3 linked regions of the Bacillus pumilus genome follow. The main gene of each other region encodes a partner of the protein of the gene in region 2 in a complex. Links are inferred from orthologs where the notes say so. Each region holds a gene or a part of one and is shown on either strand. Other genes may lie near its edges.

The links. The genes of interacting proteins can lie anywhere in the genome.
Region 1: the proteins of GPS65_RS04310 (region 2) and GPS65_RS11655 are in contact, whole or in part, in an NMR structure (PDB 1GGR), measured with the Escherichia coli proteins. The link is inferred for Bacillus pumilus from one-to-one orthologs.
Region 3: the proteins of GPS65_RS04310 (region 2) and GPS65_RS05885 are in contact, whole or in part, in an NMR structure (PDB 1J6T), measured with the Escherichia coli proteins. The link is inferred for Bacillus pumilus from one-to-one orthologs.

The regions. Positions count from the first base shown.
Region 1 is NZ_CP047089.1:2,361,654-2,367,080, forward strand. The notes cover bases 1-2,707. They hold GPS65_RS11655 (PTS sugar transporter subunit IIA), read right to left. Parts: upstream 1,754-2,707; coding sequence 1,247-1,753; downstream 1-1,246. Other genes in these bases: GPS65_RS11650 (NADH-dependent flavin oxidoreductase), read left to right, coding at 81-1,199; GPS65_RS11660 (Hsp20/alpha crystallin family protein), read left to right, coding at 1,922-2,341; GPS65_RS11665 (YppG family protein), read right to left, coding at 2,362-2,707. Also shown: more of GPS65_RS11665, read right to left, coding at 2,708-2,814; GPS65_RS11670 (YppE family protein), read right to left, coding at 2,921-3,292; GPS65_RS11675 (YppD family protein), read right to left, coding at 3,350-3,583; acid-soluble spore protein SspM, read left to right, coding at 3,780-3,884; GPS65_RS11685 (DUF2515 domain-containing protein), read right to left, coding at 3,907-4,863; Holliday junction resolvase RecU, read left to right, coding at 4,910-5,427. UniProt on the Escherichia coli protein: The phosphoenolpyruvate-dependent sugar phosphotransferase system (sugar PTS), a major carbohydrate active transport system, catalyzes the phosphorylation of incoming sugar substrates concomitantly with their translocation across the cell membrane.
Region 2 is NZ_CP047089.1:860,429-868,603, forward strand. The notes cover bases 2,282-5,015. They hold GPS65_RS04310 (HPr family phosphocarrier protein), read right to left. Parts: upstream 3,911-5,015; coding sequence 3,653-3,910; downstream 2,282-3,652. Other genes in these bases: GPS65_RS04300 (ribonuclease), read left to right, coding at 2,380-2,820; GPS65_RS04305 (arylamine N-acetyltransferase family protein), read right to left, coding at 2,867-3,613; whiA (DNA-binding protein WhiA), read right to left, coding at 3,937-4,887; GPS65_RS04320 (gluconeogenesis factor YvcK family protein), read right to left, coding at 4,905-5,015. In the rest of the region: GPS65_RS04290 (beta-class carbonic anhydrase), read right to left, coding at 35-616; GPS65_RS04295 (2-hydroxyacid dehydrogenase), read left to right, coding at 1,170-2,141; more of GPS65_RS04320, read right to left, coding at 5,016-5,864; RNase adapter RapZ, read right to left, coding at 5,865-6,752; GPS65_RS04330 (8-oxo-dGTP diphosphatase), read right to left, coding at 6,792-7,256; trxB (thioredoxin-disulfide reductase), read right to left, coding at 7,614-8,175.
Region 3 is NZ_CP047089.1:1,222,778-1,228,329, reverse strand. What follows is about bases 1-2,832. They hold GPS65_RS05885 (PTS mannitol transporter subunit IIBC), read right to left. Parts: upstream 2,222-2,832; coding sequence 779-2,221; downstream 1-778. Other genes in these bases: GPS65_RS05880 (copper resistance CopC/CopD family protein), read left to right, coding at 2,728-2,832; GPS65_RS05890 (PTS mannitol transporter subunit IIA), read right to left, coding at 248-682; GPS65_RS05895 (mannitol-1-phosphate 5-dehydrogenase), read right to left, coding at 1-246. Also shown: more of GPS65_RS05880, read left to right, coding at 2,833-4,362; GPS65_RS05875 (YcnI family copper-binding membrane protein), read left to right, coding at 4,379-4,993; GPS65_RS05870 (NAD(P)H-dependent oxidoreductase), read left to right, coding at 5,151-5,552. UniProt on the Escherichia coli protein: The phosphoenolpyruvate-dependent sugar phosphotransferase system (sugar PTS), a major carbohydrate active transport system, catalyzes the phosphorylation of incoming sugar substrates concomitantly with their translocation across the cell membrane.

The DNA.
Region 1 (5,427 bases), 1.5 Mb from region 2 along the record:
GCAAATACTTTGAAGTGTTGTAACAGTATCTATTACACTTCTATAGTGAAATGATTTTATCAAGGAAGAAGATGATGAGAGTGAAAAACGAATTTAAGCCTTTATTTGAACCATTTACGTTTCCAGGAGGTGCATCGATTGATGGCCGGTTAGTTGTTGCGCCAATGACACACTTCGGTTCTCACGAGGATGGCACTATTTCTAAAGAGGAAATTGATTTCATTACAGCTAGATCTAGTGATATGGGCATGGTGATCACAGCATGTGCGAACGTGACTCCAGATGGTAAGGCATTTGAAGGACAGCCTTCTATCGCAAGAGATGAAGATATACCTGGCCTGAAAAAACTAGCTTCTGCGATTCAGGCAAAGGGAACAAAAGCCATCATTCAAATTCATCACGGCGGCTCTCAGGCTCTCCCTCACCTAGTTCCAAATGGTGATGTAGTTGCGCCAAGTGACGTGTTTAAAGATGGAAAACAGATGGCACGTGCTTTAAAAGAAGAGGAAATTGTCCATATTATTGCCTCTTTTAAAGAAGCGACAAGACGAGCGGTCGAAGCAGGATTTGACGGTGTGGAAATCCACGGTGCAAACGGTTATCTATTACAGCAATTTTACTCCCCGCATAGCAATCAGCGGACAGATCAGTGGGGAGGAAATGAAGAAAAGCGTCTAGCTTTCCCTATCGCTGTTGTGGATGCAGTAAAAGAAGCAATCGAAAAGCATGCGACAAAACCGTTTATCTTTGGATATCGATTATCCCCTGAAGAACCAGAAACGCCTGGTTTAACGATGACAGAGACGTTTACCTTAGTCGATGTTCTTAAAACGAAAAACCTTGATTATTTGCATATCTCTTTAATGGAGATTGACTCTAAAGCAAGACGCGGTGCAGATACGGATAAGACGCGTATGGAGCTGCTCAAAGATCGCTGTGGCGATACTCTTCCGCTCATCGGTGTAGGCAGCGTCATTACAGCCGAAGATGCACTAAGTGCCTATAACCAAGGAATTCCGCTTATCGCTGTCGCACGTGAACTGATCGTCGACCCAGATTGGGCAAAGAAGATTAAAGAAGGCAGAGAAAGCGAGATTGAAACTGTCATTAAACGAAGCCAAAAAGGTCAGTATTTGATTCCAGAAGGATTGTGGTCTGTTATGGAAGCGAGTAAAGGCTGGGTTCCGATGGAAGATTAATGTCATCAAAAAAACTACCCTCATACATTTGGGTAGTTTTTTTTCTATTATTTTAACTTAACGGTAAAAAGCTTAGATGTCTGTTTTTCAACAGTTCCCTTTGGTTCTTTATCGAGTTGCTCGATCAAGTCACCATTCATAATGACAATCGGCGTCACTGTGCTTGCCGCTTTCTCTTCAATCAGTTCTAAATCACACGTAATGAGAGGGTCACCGATCTTCACTTTATCTCCCTCTTTGATGTGCGCTTCAAATCCTTCACCATTTAATCCCACTGTTTCAAGTCCGATATGAATCAGAAGCTCAAGCCCTGAGAGTGTTCGAATGCCAATTGCATGTTTTGTATGGAAGAGCTGAATGATTTCACCCTCTACTGGTGACACAATTGTGCCACTATTTGGTTTGACTGCTACGCCGTCTCCCATCATCTTTTGAGAAAAAACAGGGTCTGGTACATCCGTCATATCCATTAACTCTCCATCAGCTGGAGAATAAATGATTTCTTCCTTTACATCATCTTGGTTTTTCCCGAAACCGAATAATTTTTTCAGCAATGTCAATTGCTCCCTTCAAGCTTTGCTTCTAGATCTATTCCGTGTATGAAACGCTGCGCTCATACACCTTGCTTCATTCAACACTATTTAATCATAATTTTTTCCTCTCATCAATTGATAACCGCCTGAGTCCTTTCTGCATAGGCTGTAGATAAGAGGTGATTCCAAATGAAACATGAAGGCGAAAAGAAACATGAATTGCTGGCTAATGAAGATATTCTCTATGAAGCGATTGAACAATTTTTCGCATCCTCCCCGTTTCATGAGATATTAAATAGTGCGGAGGCGCTCATGACCACATCGCATTCTCTTGCATCGATTACGACCGATGTGACAGAGGATGAGCAGTTTGTGTATATCGCAATCCAATTTCCCGACCATTTTGTCGAAGGCGATATCGCACTAGAAGTAAAAGCCCAATATTTACACTTATCCGTGCAAGAAACAATCAAAACGGATACAGCTTCCTCGTATTCGAGCTTTACAAAAACCATTTTAATGCCGGCAAAAATAGATGAGACGAACATGAAAAGCGTGTGGAAAGATCAAACGCTTCGTGTGACGGCACCAAAGCAAAGAGCCCAATAGATCCTTCTATTGGGTTTTCACTATGCTTTAAAAATGCTCGTAAATCCTTTCGCTAATGAGCCTACTTGATTCATTGTACTCATCATTTGCCCAGCTGTATCAAACATTTTGTTAAAATCGAATTGTCCATTCGTTTTTTTGAATTGCGATAGTACACTTTTAAATTGAGATGATTGCTGTTTTTGCGGTCTTGGCAAAGGATAAGGGTTCATAGGCTGCTGCATGGGCATCATGCCTGATGGCTGCATCTGGGGCTGATTGATCGCTTCGGGCGGCTGAAAAGGCGGCACATTTTCTTGGTATCCATAAGGCGGCTGATAGACAGCAGGTGATGCCTGGCTCATGGCACCTTGATGCGGCGGCATGAAATATTCTGGAGGCTGCGGAGGCTGTTGCTGCATTTCTGGATACGGAAAAGGCCCTTGATTGAATGGATTGAATTCATAAGGCTGCTGGTTTGAATAAGGGATCATATATCTCGCTCCTCTCGCTCTCAGCGCATAGTCTTGTCACTCATATATTATGATGAGAAACAGAAGATGTGCCTAAAGCAGCAATAAGAAAAACGCAGCCATATCTTCAGCTGCGCTTGTTAATTTCTTCTATTAAAAGGTTCAGAGTGTAAATCACTGACTCAACTAAATTTTTCACACGGGGTGCATGCTGTTTGCCAAAATAAGATTGCAGGACAACTTCTTTCCCATTTTCTTTGACGGCTTCAAGCTGTTCTTCGTGTAAATATCTAGGTTTCGCCAGATGAATAAACGAGATCGCAGCAGTGAGCCACTCTTTCATTTTCTGATCAAATGTCTCAACGGCTGGCTGAATGTCTGTGTGAAAATCATAAACAGGGTATTCCTCTTCAGCCTTTCCCTTTTGGTACTGCTCATACGCCTCTTCGATCCATATTCTCAAGTTTTGTGTATGTTCAAGTAATGTTTGATTATCCAAAGTGTTCACCTCTATGAACCATCCTATCAAACGTTTACTTATTGCTCAAATAGAAAGCTACCCTGCGTGGTATGCCGGTCTTGCCGCCAGTTGATACTCAGCTACGTGAATCTTCCCTTCACAGTCCTTTACTTCCGATTCAAGCCGGTCTATCATTTGCTCTTGCTCTTCTATGGCTATTCGTGTTGTTTCATTCACAGCAAGAGATAGTTCTTCTTCCACCGCATCAATTTTTCGTTCGATTTCCTCTAATAACTGCAAAATGGATTCTTTTGATACAAATTCGCTCATCATCAGATTCCTCCTTTATCGTCTCTCGTTACATTCTCTTTTCTTTCACACCCTCCTTCACACATGACAAAACTAGAAGCAAATCGCCAATCTATGTGTAGATGAGCGCTATTTCTTCCTTTTCGACATCTGCTTGTCCTTCTTTGTATGATTGCGTCCGATTGTGTAAATTCTAAGGACAAAGGAGGTAGATTTCATGAAAAAGCAGCCAGCACCAAAAGAGCAAAAGCCAAAAGGGAAAGAAAACAGTACAGATCAGCTTGATAAAAAGCTTGGCGGTCCTAATCGACCATCTACGTAAAAAAGCAGGTACCCCCTGCTTTTTATTTATGCAAAAAATAGTGCTCTAATGAGAAAAGAAAACGCAGCTGTCTTTTTTTATGAAAATACCAGTCGGTCAGTTCAATTTGTTTTGGTAACGTCTCTTCATCAAACAAAGTTGGGCTCAATTTCTTTTGAAACCAATCTTCTCTTTGATCGTCTAATGAATGTGTCATCACTGGATAAACAGTTCGAAGAAAAGGTGTTGACCTTCTAGCGATCCCTAAAAACGGCTCAAAATCAAACCGTGATCCGGTATGCGGAACAGTATGCAAAAAATGATAAAAATCCGAAAATAAATCGGCCCGAAATAATAGTTTCGCTAGTTTTTTCCCTAATGTAATACGCTCTTTTACGTTGGAAAACTTCCGTATGGTTAACCCGTACAAATGCCCGTCAACCGTTGGGAAAACAACGGTTTGAAAATGTCCCCACTCGCTAAACAGATATTGAATCGAGTGAAAAACATTCTTTTTCAGAAGAGGATTTTGTATAATAGGAGATTGTATAGTATATTGTTCATTTATGATGAGTGCATAAAGTAGACGCTCTGTGTCACGCTTTAGCCAAAAACGTTCCCACTCAGTGCTCATAAAACGAGAGACAGAAAAATACGGAAGCAGATGGAACAAAGGTTTGCCGCACCGCTTAGACCATTCATACAAAAGAAGCTGGGGGTAAGCATCTGAAAAGATCAGCCAATTCGCTCTTTCATATGCTGTGAAAAAAAGGTGCCCCTCTTGATCTGTTAAACCTGGATGGAAGAGCTCGCCCTTTAGATCCGTCATAGACCATCCAGCATTTCTCGAGACAAAGGAAGCAAGCAGCGACCATTTCATCTCTGGATGACGATCATAAAAGCGCTTGTAAGCATTTGTCCTCGTCAGGTTGTCTTTATTTTTCACTTTCGTTTCACGCAATATATGCTGAGTGATGATGTGCTCTTCTTGTGACAACATAAGTATCTCTCCAATACAAAATGCATTAAAAGGAGGCTGAAACTTGATGATTCGGTATCCAAACGGAAAATCGTATCAGCCCATTCAACCAATTGGGACAAAAAAACGAATTAGCGGCGAATCCTCTTATAGTAACCGCGGGATGACTCTTGAGGCTGACTTAAACGAAACCAACCAGTACTATTTGGTCAACGGGATCGCAGTCATTCATAAAAAGCCTACCCCCGTTCAAATTGTGAACGTGGATTATCCAAAAAGAAGCGCTGCTGTGATCAAAGAAGCCTATTTTAAACAATCATCCACAACAGACTATAATGGAGTGTACAGAGGGCGCTATATCGATTTTGAAGCAAAGGAAACCAAAAGCACCACCTCGTTTCCGCTCAAAAATTTTCATGAACATCAAATTGAGCATATGAAACAGGTTGAAAAGCAAGGCGGTATTTGTTTCGTTATTATATCCGCATTTGGCTCCGTTTATTATTTGCCCGCTTCAGATCTCTTTTTCTTCTGGGAACGGCAGAAACTAAACGGCCGGAAATCCATTAGTAAAGATGAACTAAT
Region 2 (8,175 bases):
ATGTGTTGGCCTCCTTCAAGTATGTGTAGATGATTTAGGTATACTGCGCGTCAATCTGTTTATCTTTCACAACGACATCCAGCTTTCCCGTTGCTGGATGAATGACAAGTCCATGAACAGCCACATCACTTGGCATAAGTGGATGCTCTTTGACCAATTTCACACTTTGGGACACGCTCTCTTCAACCGAATCAAAGCCTGTCAGCCATCCCTTTAAATCAACCCCTGAGTTTTTCACAATGCTCAAACATTTCTCTTCAATACCGCGCGCTTTCGCCTTTTCAAGTAAAGGATCTGCCGCAAGACCTGCCATTCCGCATTCATGATGTCCTACAATGCATACCTCTTCTGCCTTTAGTTCATAGATAGCTAGAAGAATACTCCGCATCACACTGCCAAAAGGATGTGTGACGATGGCGCCCGCATTTTTAATGACCTTCGCATCACCGTTGCGCAGTCCCATGGATTGCGGCAATAATTCCAAAAGACGTGTATCCATGCAAGTTAATATAACGAGTTTCTTTTCGGGAAATTTCCCCGCTTTGTAAGGCTCATAATGTCTCTCATGTACGAACTCTGAATTGTGCTGAAGAATCTGTTCTAATTTTGATCCCATTTTGCCATCTCCCATCTCTTTATAAGTCACGTAAGCTCCTGCTTGGCCTCCTTTTCTTTCGTGTGTTCTCAAGCATAAAGAGGAAAAATGATAGAAAAAAAAGAAAAAAATGAGAAAACGATGAGAAGACTTGTGATCATTTTCTATCATTTACGATTCATCGCAAGAGGGGCGCGGCATTCCTTTCAATCTATCGTTCTCTGATCGCCAAAAGACGATGAAATGGTTTAGTAGAAAACAACCTTCCCGTTTAATATGTTTCAAATATAATCATTTTTCTATCAAAAAATCTCGATCTATTTTCCAGTTTGTTAGATAATCTCTCAGAAAAACAAGCTTTTTCATATGTCACATCTCCCATTAGCTGATTTCCATATAAGTAAAAAATGCATCAGATGGCATATGAATATACCTTTTCACTAAGAAACTGTCTCTCTTTTCCGTTATTTTAGTATATTAAATATTGAGCAGATAACCTTCAAACGTGTTCAACCGAAATGGTTGCTTTATAATAAAAGGAGCAAGATGATCATGTGAAAGGAGCGAGTTGACATTGACACCACACATTTTTGTCGCCAAACCATTACCCGCCTCATTTGAGGAATTACTAAAGGAACACTGTACATACGAGGTGTGGCAATCCAAAGACCCCATTCCAAAAGATATTTTGTTTCAAAAACTGCAGCATGCTGATGGTCTTTTAACGTCTGGAACGAAAATCGATCAAGAGCTATTAGATCACGCTCCCAAACTTAAGGTAGTGAGCAATAACTCTGTTGGCTATGACAATTTCGATATAGAAGTGATGAGGCAAAGAGGCGTAATTGGGACGCACACGCCCCATACACTCGACCATACTGTCGCAGACCTTGCATTTTCACTCATTCTTTCCTCTGCACGAAGAATTGCCGAGCTTGATCGTTTTATCCGTGAGGGGAATTGGACGAAATTTGTACAGGAAGAAGATATTTTTGGCATCGATGTCCATCATCAATCGCTTGGCATTATTGGCATGGGACGAATCGGAGAGCAAGTCGCCAAACGAGCTGCTCATGGTTTTGATATGAATGTCCTGTATCATAACCGCAGCCGGAATGAAAAGGCTGAATCAGCATATGGCGCTTTATATTGCACACTTGATGACTTGTTAAAACAAGCTGATATCATTGTCTTGATTACACCGCTGACCGATGAAACGTATCATATGATTGGCGAACGAGAATTGAAGTTAATGAAGCAAACGGCTTTATTTGTAAACATCTCCCGCGGGAAAACAGTGGATGAAAAAAGCCTCATTCAAGCACTTCAAGAGGGATGGATTAAAGGTGCAGGTCTTGATGTGTTTGAACAGGAACCGCTTCAGGAGAATCATCCTTTCAAAGAAATGAACAATGTCACCCTTGTCCCTCACATCGGTTCCGCTACTGAAACAACACGGGATCTTATGCTGAAACGAGCCATTCATAATGTGATTCATGGAATTGATGGCAAAGCCCCTATAGATATTGTGAAAGAGCTTGCTTGATTTTAATCGGAAAAGACGCAGAATTAAGAGCTGCGTCTTTTTCTTTATTTCATCAGAAGGGTATCAGGAGAAAAGCCTCATTTTAGCAAAGATCCTGTTTCTTTACATTTCCTTCATGTTCGGGTGCTATAATATGAGGTAGACAAGCATCAAGAGGACAGCTTCCGATTTCCTTAATAGGAGGATGAAGATGAAAAAAATCAGTTCGGTTTTTACTATGTTTGCTCTGATCGCTGCTATTCTGTTTTCTGGTTTTATTCCGCAGCAAGCCTATGCTGAAACACCACTTACACCGACCGCCACAAATGAAACAGCTTCTATTCAACTGACATCAGATGTCCATACTCTTGCCGTCATTAATACGTTTGATGGTGTAGCCGATTATTTGATTCGCTACAAACGACTGCCCGATAACTACATCACAAAATCACAAGCAAGTGCCCTTGGTTGGGTGGCGTCAAAGGGAAATCTAGCAGAGGTTGCCCCAGGCAAAAGCATTGGTGGAGATGTTTTCTCTAACCGGGAGGGGCGTCTTCCTTCAGCAAGCGGACGCACATGGCGTGAAGCAGATATCAACTACGTCTCAGGCTTCCGCAATGCTGACCGCCTCGTGTATTCAAGTGACTGGCTCATTTACAAAACAACAGACCATTACGCAACATTCACACGTATTCGATAATCAATCAAAAAAACAGCCCATTTGACGCAGGGCTGTTTTTTTAATGCTACTTCGGCAACAGGGTTTTCACATATTCGTCAAAAGGAAGGGGTAGCGGTTTTTTCGACACTTCTTCGTGTTCATGTGTGGTGACATGTTCCTCCGTGACAATGACACGTCCTGTTGGTGTAAGCTTTGAAGCAAGCGGTCTTTTGTTAAAAGGAGAGGCTTCATTTTCATAAATCTCCTGTCTCATTTGGACCAATGTAGGCTCGCTCACCTCTTGCAATGTGAATGCGTAGCCTATTTCAGCGCCTTCTCCTCTATCTAATTGGAGAAGATGTGTCCCTTTTTCGGTTTCCTCCTCTTTGACTCGAAACCGAATAGACGCTCCTTTGATCCATTCTTCCGTAAAAGGTACAGGCTGGAGAGGTAAATTCACACCAAAACCCGCATCAATCAGATACCGTTCGTTGTGATGATTCAACGTCATGGCTACATGTGTACCATCAATTGCCCATGCTCCTGCTTCCTTGTTATACACAGTCCCTTGAACGAGCTGTACAGCAAGTCCTGTCTCTTTTAACACATAATATAAAAGAGGATTGAGATCGTAACAAAGACCTCCTCTGTTTCCTTCAATAAGATGCTGATTCAACCCTTCTTGATTCAGGGCATAGGATTGTTTGTTCAGCACAGATCTATTTTCAAATGGAAAGGTGTAGGCCATCTTTTTTAATAAAGCAGGTAGGTCATCAAAGGTGATGGACTGTCCTTCGTATCCGATTTTCTGTAAAAATGCTGATTGCATCATGTTCATTCCCTTCTAAAAAAACTGAGTCTATGAAGAGACTCAGTTTTCTTGATTGATAAAATCCGTTAACGCATCAATGGCTTCTTGTTCATCTGCACCATCTGCTATCAGTGTAACAGTGACCCCAGAGCTGATCGCAAGGCTCATGAGACCCATAATGCTCTTCGCATTGACTCTTTTTCCGTCCTTCTCTAGAAAAATTTCAGCCCCAAAGCGATTCGCTTCCTGTACAAACAAAGCAGCGGGACGAGCCTGCAAGCCTGTTTTCAACTGGATGGTGACCGTTTTTTCCACCATATGATCTGCCTCCCTTTTTCATTCTCCTATTTGAGTGTAACAGCTTGTCCGTTTCGTAATTGTTCTGCAATTTGATCTAGCTTTCTTAAGCGGTGATTAATGCCTGATTTGCTGATCTTACCGCTTTCCACCATTTCTCCCAGTTCCTTTAGCGTGACCTCTTGATAGTCGACTCTTAGCTTTGCAATTTCACGCAGCTTATCTGGCAGGGCATCAAGTCCAATTTTTTCATCAATGAATTGAATGTTTTCGACCTGACGGAGCGATGCACCAATCGTTTTATTCAAGTTTGCTGTTTCACAATTGACGAGCCGGTTCACGGAGTTCCGCATATCACGGACGATCCGAACGTCTTCGAAGCGAAGAAGTGAATTATGCGCACCTACAACACTTAAGAATTCAGTGATTTTTTCGGCTTCTTTCATATATGTGATGTAGCCTTTTTTCCGCTCAAGTGTTTTACTGTTGAGATGAAATTGGTTCATCAACTCACAAAGGGCATCATTGTGTTCTTTATAGAGTGAAAAAATCTCAAGGTGATAGGAAGACGTTTCTGGGTTATTCACAGAACCGCCTGCTAAAAAAGCACCTCTCATATACGAGCGCTTACAGCATCTTTTCTTTACAAGCTCTTCTGAAATATTACGCTCAAATACAAATTGTTCACCTAATATTTTCAAATCCTCTAAAATGGTTTTCGCTCGTTCTACCAGTCTGACAATATACACATTATTCTTTTTTAATCTCATTTTCTTACGAACGAGCAACTCGACTGTGACATCATATTTCTTTTTTAGCAGCGTATAAATCCGCCTTGCGATCGCTGCGTTCTCCGTCTGTATATCTAGAATTAATTTTCGATTAGAGAAAGATAATGAACCGTTCATACGGATGAGGGCAGAAAGCTCTGCTTTTGTGCAGCAGTCCTTCACGTCCAGATTAGTCAGCTCTTTTTTTGTTTCGGATGCAAATGACATCCTTGCCACCCCCATTCCTATTTTTTCTTATGCAGCAGGTCGACAAGCAGCGCGGCTACTTTCAGCGTGTCGTGACGAATCACATGCTGGTCATATGTAATAATTTCCCCAGGGATGACTTCCAGTCCCATTGCCTTGAGTACATCTGTGTCGAACTGTACAGGCTGTGCCTGTTCTTCTGCATATTTTGCTTTGATCTCTTCTGGAATTTCTTTATTGTTCACAAAAATGGTATCAATAAATGGACGAACCATATGATCGTTTAATGCTTGCACATGATCAGCTGCACTGTAGGAAAGCGTTTCCCCTGGCTGCGTCATGACATTGCAAATATACACTTTTTTCGCCTTTGAGCGAATGACCTCTTCACCAATATGCGGTACAAGCAAGTTTGGCAAGATACTTGTATACAAGCTGCCTGGTCCAATCACAATCAAATCCGCTTCACGAATGACTTGAATCGATTCTGGGAGCGGCTCAATCGTATCAGGTGTGAGGAACACTCGTTTAATTCGCTCACCGTAGGTTGGGATTTTTGATTCTCCTGTTACCACTTGCCCATTTTCTAATTCAGCGTGTAGAACAACACTTGAATTCGCTGCTGGCAAGACTTTTCCTCTCACATTTAAGACCTTGCTCATTTCTGTGACGGCATGAAAAAAATCACCGGTTATATTTGTCATGGCCGCAAGAATGAGGTTGCCAAGAGAGTGACCTGTTAAGTCATTCCCTTTGTTAAAACGGTGCTGAAATAAGTCTTCTACAAGCGGTTCAACATCAGAGAGAGCTGCAAGGACATTTCGAATATCGCCTGGAGGCGGAATATTCAAATCATGGCGCAGTCTGCCTGAACTGCCTCCGTCATCAGCAACCGTTACAATAGCGGTAATGTCCACTGGCTTTGTTTTTAGCCCTCTGAGCAAAACAGATAAGCCAGTGCCCCCGCCAAGAATGACCACCTTTGGAAGTGTCGTCATCTATTTTCTACTTCTCTTTTCAATGTCCCGGTGAGTGACATGAGTGTAGTAGTCATTTTTAAAATACTCCGATAAGTAGTTCGCTAGCGTCACTGATCGGTGCTGTCCACCTGTACAGCCAATAGCGATCACAAGCTGACTTTTTCCTTCCCGTTTATAGGACGGAAGCATAAAGCTGAGAAGATCAATTAATTTCTCTGTGAATTTTTGTGTCTCGCTCCATTTCATTACATAGGAGCGCACTTCTTCATCGTTTCCAGTCTGTGGACGCATGCTCTCAATATAGTAAGGATTCGGCAGGAATCTTACATCAAATACAAGATCAGCATCAATCGGCAGACCGTATTTAAAACCGAAGGACATCACATTCACTGTAAACACCTGTCCTTGGCTTGTGGCAAAGTGCGCGACAATTTTTTCTCGAAGCTGTTTTGGCTTTAAATCCGATGTATCAAAAATCATCTGAGCTCGGCCTTTTAACTCTTCTAACAGATCGCGTTCCATCGCGATTCCTTCGAGCGGCAAACCTGTTGTCGCAAGAGGATGCGAACGTCTCGTTTCTTTGTATCTTGAGACAAGCACCTTATCGTTTGCATCTAGAAATAATATCCTTGGTGTGATCCAACCAAGATCACTCATTTCATCTAAGGCTGCAATTAAGCTGTCAAAGAATTCACGTCCTCGCAAATCCATCACAAGGGCAACCTTGCTCATCTTCGAATTCGATTCCTTCATGAGTTCTAGGAATTTAGGTAAAAGTGATGGCGGCAAGTTATCTACACAGAAGTACCCTAAATCTTCAAAGCTTTGAATGGCAACGGTTTTCCCCGCACCTGACATTCCAGTAATAATCACAAGCTGAATATCTTCTTGTTTGTGTGTATTCATGCCTGCTTCCTCTCCTTCTTTATAAAAACGGTTCATGTATTAGTCTCCTTGAGGATCTAACCGATAAGCAATCAATTCAAAATCAGGTGTATACGTAAAAGTACCATGCAGAAGTCCTTTTCCCTTTAGCATGAAATCAAGAATATGGGAATCTCCTGGCGCCATCGGTAAATGCGGCACATCCTTTGCTTCATGCCACTTTAAAATGCCTTCCTCTGACTCTGTCACGTTTTTTCCAGTAAATGAATCTGCCATAAAGGTGAACATCATCCACTCTTGAACGATTTGATCGCCTTCTTTTATGATAAAGGTAAAAACACCTTTTAACTGAGGATTTAAAATATAAATTCCTGTTTCTTCTCTATACTCTCGAACGACTGAATCCTTGACCGATTCTCCGCTTTCCATTTTGCCGCCCGGCGCTACCCACCAGCCCCGTCTTGGCTTTTGCAGCAAGAGAACTTGATCTTCGTGATGCAGCACACAATTGGTTACTCGTTGCATCAGCTGTCACCTACTCTTTTATGTCTTTAACTTATTATACAGGTTCATCCTGACTCCCACAATGAACATGCCCCTTCTTCATCGAAAACAGATCGAATTTCCTCTGAAAGGAGTGGCGGACAATTACTCTACTCTTTATTTTACAGCAACGAATGGTTCTCCATGCGTCATTTGTGAACATCTCTTGAATTTCTGATTTTAAGCAAAAAAAAGGACACGGATTCTCATCCGTGCCAAACATGTATTCCTTATAAAAGGGGGTCAATTACTAGTTTTATCATAACGGAAAATTATTTCACCCGTGTTACATTCCAGTTAAAAGCCCATGACGCTATATTAAGGATTTACGACAGCCTTTTATTTCGCTGCTTTCAGCTTTTCAGCAAGCTCTTCTACATAATGCTGAGCGCTTTGTGCGGCAATACTTCCGTCACCTGTTGCTGTCACAATTTGACGAAGTGTTTTTTCACGAATGTCACCAGCGGCGAAAATACCTTCCACTCTTGTTTCCATTCTTTCGTTTGTCTCGATATATCCTTCTTCATTTGTAATGCCGAGATTTTCAAATGGTTTAGATAATGGAAGCATCCCAATATAGATAAAGACCCCGTCTGTTTTAAAGTCTTCTTCTTCACCAGTCACCGTATCAATCAAGGTTACACTGCCGACTTTACCGTTCTCTTCATTAATCTGTTTAACGGTTTTGTTCCACATGAAGTCGATTTTTTCATTATCAAAAGCACGCGCTTGTAAAATGCTTTGGGCACGAAGCTTATCGCGTCTATGAACGATTGTTACTTTTGACGCAAAGCGTGTGAGGTACACACCCTCTTCTACCGCAGAGTCTCCTCCACCAATGACGACGAGCTCTTTGTTTTTGAAGAAAGCACCGTCACATACTGCACAGTAAGAGACGCCT
Region 3 (5,552 bases), 360 kb from region 2 along the record:
GGCTGATGCCACAGCCTCTGTTAATGCCGCTGGATCTTGTGCAGAATTAATCGCTGTCACTGGGCCGACTATTTCTTGCTTCTGACCTGGTGCTGCGAGTTCAACCGTGTATTCTCCTCGTGCATTCAGCTCGTTGATGACCGCTTCATTTACATCGGTAAAGACAAGCTCAAAACCTGATGTTTTTAACAAAGATCCGATAAACCCTCTGCCAATATTCCCTGCTCCAAAATGAAGTGCCTTCATGTTAGTTCACCTCGTTAAAGATGGCGATCAGTTCATCCTGATCCTTGGCATGGATAATGCGTTCTACATTTTCCTCTTCTGAACAGACAATCGCAATTTGAGAAAGAATATCGAGATGTTCGTTGTTTTTACCAGCGATGCCAAAAACGACTTTGGCGATATTTCCTTCGCCGTATTCAACACCATCTGGAATTTGAATGATGGAAATCCCAGAATGAAGGACAGCTGCTTTTGCATCCTCTGTTCCATGAGGTATCGCAATCCCATTGCCCATAAATGTAGATGAGATATTTTCTCTTTCAAACATTTTGTCAACATAATCACTTGTGACATAGCCATTTGCCACTAAGACTTCGCCTGCTTTTTTGATGGCTTCTTCTTTCGATCCTGCTTGTTCGTTTAGAAAAATATTGTCTTTTGAAAGTACTTGTTTCATGAATGATCACACACCTTTTTTAGAATGGAAAATCAGGAAAACAACCAAAACGGGGAGTTCAATGAAGAAAAATTGAACTCAACCCGTTTCATCATGTTATTTTTTCAATTTCTCAATCAGCTCATCGTATTTCGGACTGTTTAAGAAATTATCTACTGAGATATGCACAGCGCCTGGCAATTTCGCCTTCGCTCTGTCTGTTAAATCTTTATGAGTAAAGACCACATCAGCGTCATTCGGAATGTTGCTGATGGATGTGTTTGTCACATCAATATCAAGCTCTGCCTTTTTGACTTTATTCTTTAAAATGGATGCGCCCATCGCACTTGAGCCCATTCCTGCATCGCAGGCAAAGATGATTTTGTTCACGTCATCTGGAATCACATCACTTGGAGATGCTGCTTGTTCGTTTGCTTCAGCACCTTCTTTTTGAGCTGTAAGAGCAGCTGCTGCTGCACTTTTCTTCCCTTTCATGTCCTGCATTTTTTCTGTTGCTGCTGTTAAATCCTCGTCAACTGCTTTAGAGGCTTTTAAAATTACAGAAGCGACAAGGAAAGAGACGACGGTTGCCACGACGACACCTGCTAGAACAGCAAGATGTCCGCCTTTTGGTGACATGAGCATAAGAGCGATAATACTTCCTGGTGACGGCACAGCCTTTAAGCCTGCATTTAACAGGGTAAAGGTCAGAACGCCGCTCGCTCCCCCTGCAATGACCGCTAAAATAAGCTTTGGTTTCATTAAGATGTACGGGAAGTAAATCTCATGAATACCGCCTAAAAATTGAATGACAATCGCACCCGGTGCAGACTGCTTTGCGTTCCCTCTTCCGAAGAACATGTATGCAAGTAAGACACCTAAACCTGGTCCTGGGTTTGTTTCAAGCAAGAACAGAACAGACTGCCCTGTCTTCGCCGCTTGCTCTACCCCTAACGGACCTAAGATTCCTTGGTTAATCGCATTGTTTAAGAACAAGACTTTTGCTGGTTCAATGAAAATACTTGCCAGCGGAAGCAAATGTGCATTCACAATGATATCTACACCTGCCGCAAGGGCTTTATTTAGACCAAGTACAACTGGTCCGATAGCATAGAAGGCAATCGCGACAAGAATGGCACCTAGAATCCCTGCCGTAAAATTATTCACAAGCATCTCAAAGCCCGATTTGATTCGATCTTTGAAGAGCTGATCAATTTTCTTAATCAAGTAACCGCCAAGTGGTCCCATGATCATGGCACCTAAAAACATCGGAATATCTGACCCGACAATGACCCCAATCGTTGCGGTTGCACCGAGTACCCCGCCTCGATGGTCGTATACGAGTTTACCGCCTGTGTAACCGATTAAGAGCGGCAGTAAGTAGTTGATCATTGGGCCCACAAGTGTAGCTAACTGTTCATTTGGCAAATAGCCACTCGGAATAAACAGTGCCGTAATGAGTCCCCAAGCGATAAATGCTCCAATATTCGGCATAATCATGCCGCTTAAATAGCTTCCAAAGCGCTGTACTTTTACGCGAAATCCGCTTTTTTCCTGCATCTATGAAAACTCCTTTCTTCTCTCCCTTTATTGAGGGCTTTATAGGTCAAAAGATATAAGAACAAGTGTCAGTGAAGCCCTTACCCCTATCGTAAAACGCTTTCACTTTCCCTTCAATTGAAACTAAATGTCACTTTGTCACTTAGTGTGTGACAAAATTGAAATATGATATGAATTCTCTTTCAGAGCATAGGGAAATCCGGGTAAAAAGGTTGACGTGCCGTGGTTTTGACGCAAAATTCATCGGAATTTCACAACTTTTAAATCGTCACTTCTTGTTTCCTCTTCTTAAATCGAATAGGCTTATACATGATCAAACTTATTCAATCAAGAAATGTCTGCGCAGACATGACACAGAAAAAGTGAACCATCTTGCTGTTTGTTTCGTTTACCTTTTAGAGTGAGCGGCACAATAGGAGGAGCGGTTTTTTCTGTGACTCACAGTTTACTGCCGCTTTCTTTCTGATACATGAGACATTTTCAAAGGTAGAAAGGCGGTTATTACCTTGTTGAAACATAGTAAGTGGCTTCTGCTTCTGATCATCACGTTCGCTTTTTTCATTCCAAAGGAAGCATTTGCCCATGCATACGTCGTCAGTTCGAATCCAGCTGCAAATGAAGAGCTGGAGAAGCAGCCTCCTTCGGTCTCTATCACATTTAGTGAAGGAATCGAAAGTGGATTTCATGCCATTAAGGTGCTAAATGCAAAAGGGGATCGTGTGGATCAAGGAGATACGGTCATTAAAGATCAAAAAATCATGGAAGCTGCTTTAAAAAAGGATTTACCAAAGGGGATTTATACCATTCAGTGGAATGCAGTATCAGCAGACGGTCACTCTGTCTCTGGTATGATCCCGTTTAGTATTGGCAAAGCGGATGGCGGTTTTGACCAATTAGATCAAGGTCAACCGAACGAATCTATTGATGTTGCCTCGACCATAGACAAAGCCTTTCTTTATACGTCGTTTAGTTTATTTCTCGGGACCATTTTGTTTGGACTGTTATGGTTTCGGGCAGCCATTTCACCTATATTAGCGAAACGAATGAGACGGCTTTTGACATTGTCACTGATCATGATGGGCGGAGCTCTCGTGTTTCAGCTGCCGATTCAAACCAAATCAGCGGCAGACGTTTCCTTTTTGGGAGCATTTCAGCCATCGCTTCTGCAAGAAACCATTGCGTCGACTTCTGGCGGTAGTTTGTGGATGATGCTCATGGTGTCATTTGTTCTACTAACCATCTGGAGCATCGTTGCGATGAAAAAAGGGGATTTTACTTCTTTTCAGGTATGGTTGTTTCCACTGCTCCTATTCGCAGTACTTCTCTGGCTGAAAGCACAAATCGGACACCCAGCAGCAACTGATAATAAAATACTGACAACGTCACTTGATTTTATCCATCTCGTTTCTGCATCGATCTGGGTCGGTGGTTTAACAGCCATTGTGCTTTTATTGTTGAAGAAGCTGCCAAATGGAGATCAGCCGCTCATCAGAAATACGTTAAAGGCGTTTCACCCTTGGGCACTGCTCTCTGTTGGACTCATTGTGTTTTCAGGATTTGTGAATGCAATCTTTATTTTGCAATCGTTTGATGCTCTTTTCGAATCAGCATACGGACGAACCTTTTTAATCAAGCTTGGTTTATTTATCTTGATGGGCCTTCTTGGGCTTGTCCATTACTTGATGCTCAGATGGGAAAAGAAACAGAAACGAAACGTTTCGTTACGTGCTGAGTGGATGATCGGAATCGCTATTTTGTTATTAACAGCTGTGTTTACCAATATTCCAAGTCCTCCTCCGCCTGCACCTGAGCCGTTCTTCGGCGCAAACCAAGTGGAGCATCGTGACATTGTGTCCATGAGCATAACGCCGAATGCCCCGGGGAAAAACACATTCGAGGTCGCATTTACGAAAAAGGATGGACAAACGATCACTGATATCCAATCTGTGTCGGCCAAGATCCATAAAGTCGCCTTATTCGGTGAAGAGAAACCGAGTGAATTTCAGCTGAAACGATTAAAAAATGGTCATTACTCTGCTGAAAACCTCTTGTTAAATGAAAAAGGCACTTGGAAAATTGAAATCCATGCGTTAACTGGTTCTTTTGAAAATATCGATACCACATTTATTAGAAGAAACTAAAAGGAGTTCATACCATATGAAAAAATATGTTAAAGCTTTATTACCAATGCTTCTCGCTTCATTTTTATTGGCGATTCCTGTGAGTGCGCACGTCACGGTTAAACCGGATACATCTGCGACAAATGCGTGGGAAACATACACGTTGAAAGTACCTTCTGAAAGTGACAGTCCAACAACAAAGGTTGTCATCACAATGCCTAAGGGCGTAGAATTCCAGCAATACGAGCCAGTACCCGGCTGGAAAACGTCAACTGAAGAAAAAGATGGCAAGGTGACAAGAGTAACTTGGGAAGCAACGGGTAAAGGCGTGCTTGCCGGACAGTTCCAGCAATTCGTTTTTGTAGCGAAAAACCCTGAAAAAGCAGGCGAAGCTGCATGGGATGCATATCAATATTATAAGGATGGAACGGTCGTTGAATGGACTGGCGATAAAGAGGCTGATAAGCCGCATTCAATCACAAACATTGTCGCCTCTAATACGGTAACGGATTCCCATGGTCAAGAAAAACCTAAAGAAGAAAAGGCATCAGAAACAGCCTCCAATTCTTCTTCACCACTTGTGCTAGGGTTGTCCATTGCTGCTCTAGTTTTAGCACTCATTGCGCTTGGGCTTGCTTTTAGAAAAAAATAATTGATTCGTAAGCGATCGTTTTCATAGAAACGATCGCTTTGTTTCTTTTCACCTTGAACACAAGACCATTTTCCCAACCTATTATTACCATTATAGGATTGAATAGGATTAACGCGCATGCCATAATGAGACACATGACCACCTAGGAGGCTTTAAGATGAACCATCTCATTATATTTGCTCATCCCCAGCAAAGCTTAAATCAAACCTTATTAGATCTTGTTGTTAGTACTCTTTTGAACAATGGTCATAAAGTGACTGTTCGTGATGTTTATGCTCTTGGTTTTTCGCCAGAACTAAGCATTTGGGAAAAGGCTGCGATCAAACAGGGGGATGTCCCGATGGCCATTCAAACAGAGCAGAAGCTGATTCAGCAAGCTGATGTCCTAACGTTTATTTTTCCTATTTGGTGGACAGGCTTACCCGCTATGTTAAAGGGCTATGTAGAACGTGTTTTTTCTGAGGGCTTCGCTTATCAAATCAACGAGCATGGGGCTATTGAAAACCTGCTTCGACATAAAAAAGGTGTTATTATCAACACGCACGATGCACCAAGGGCC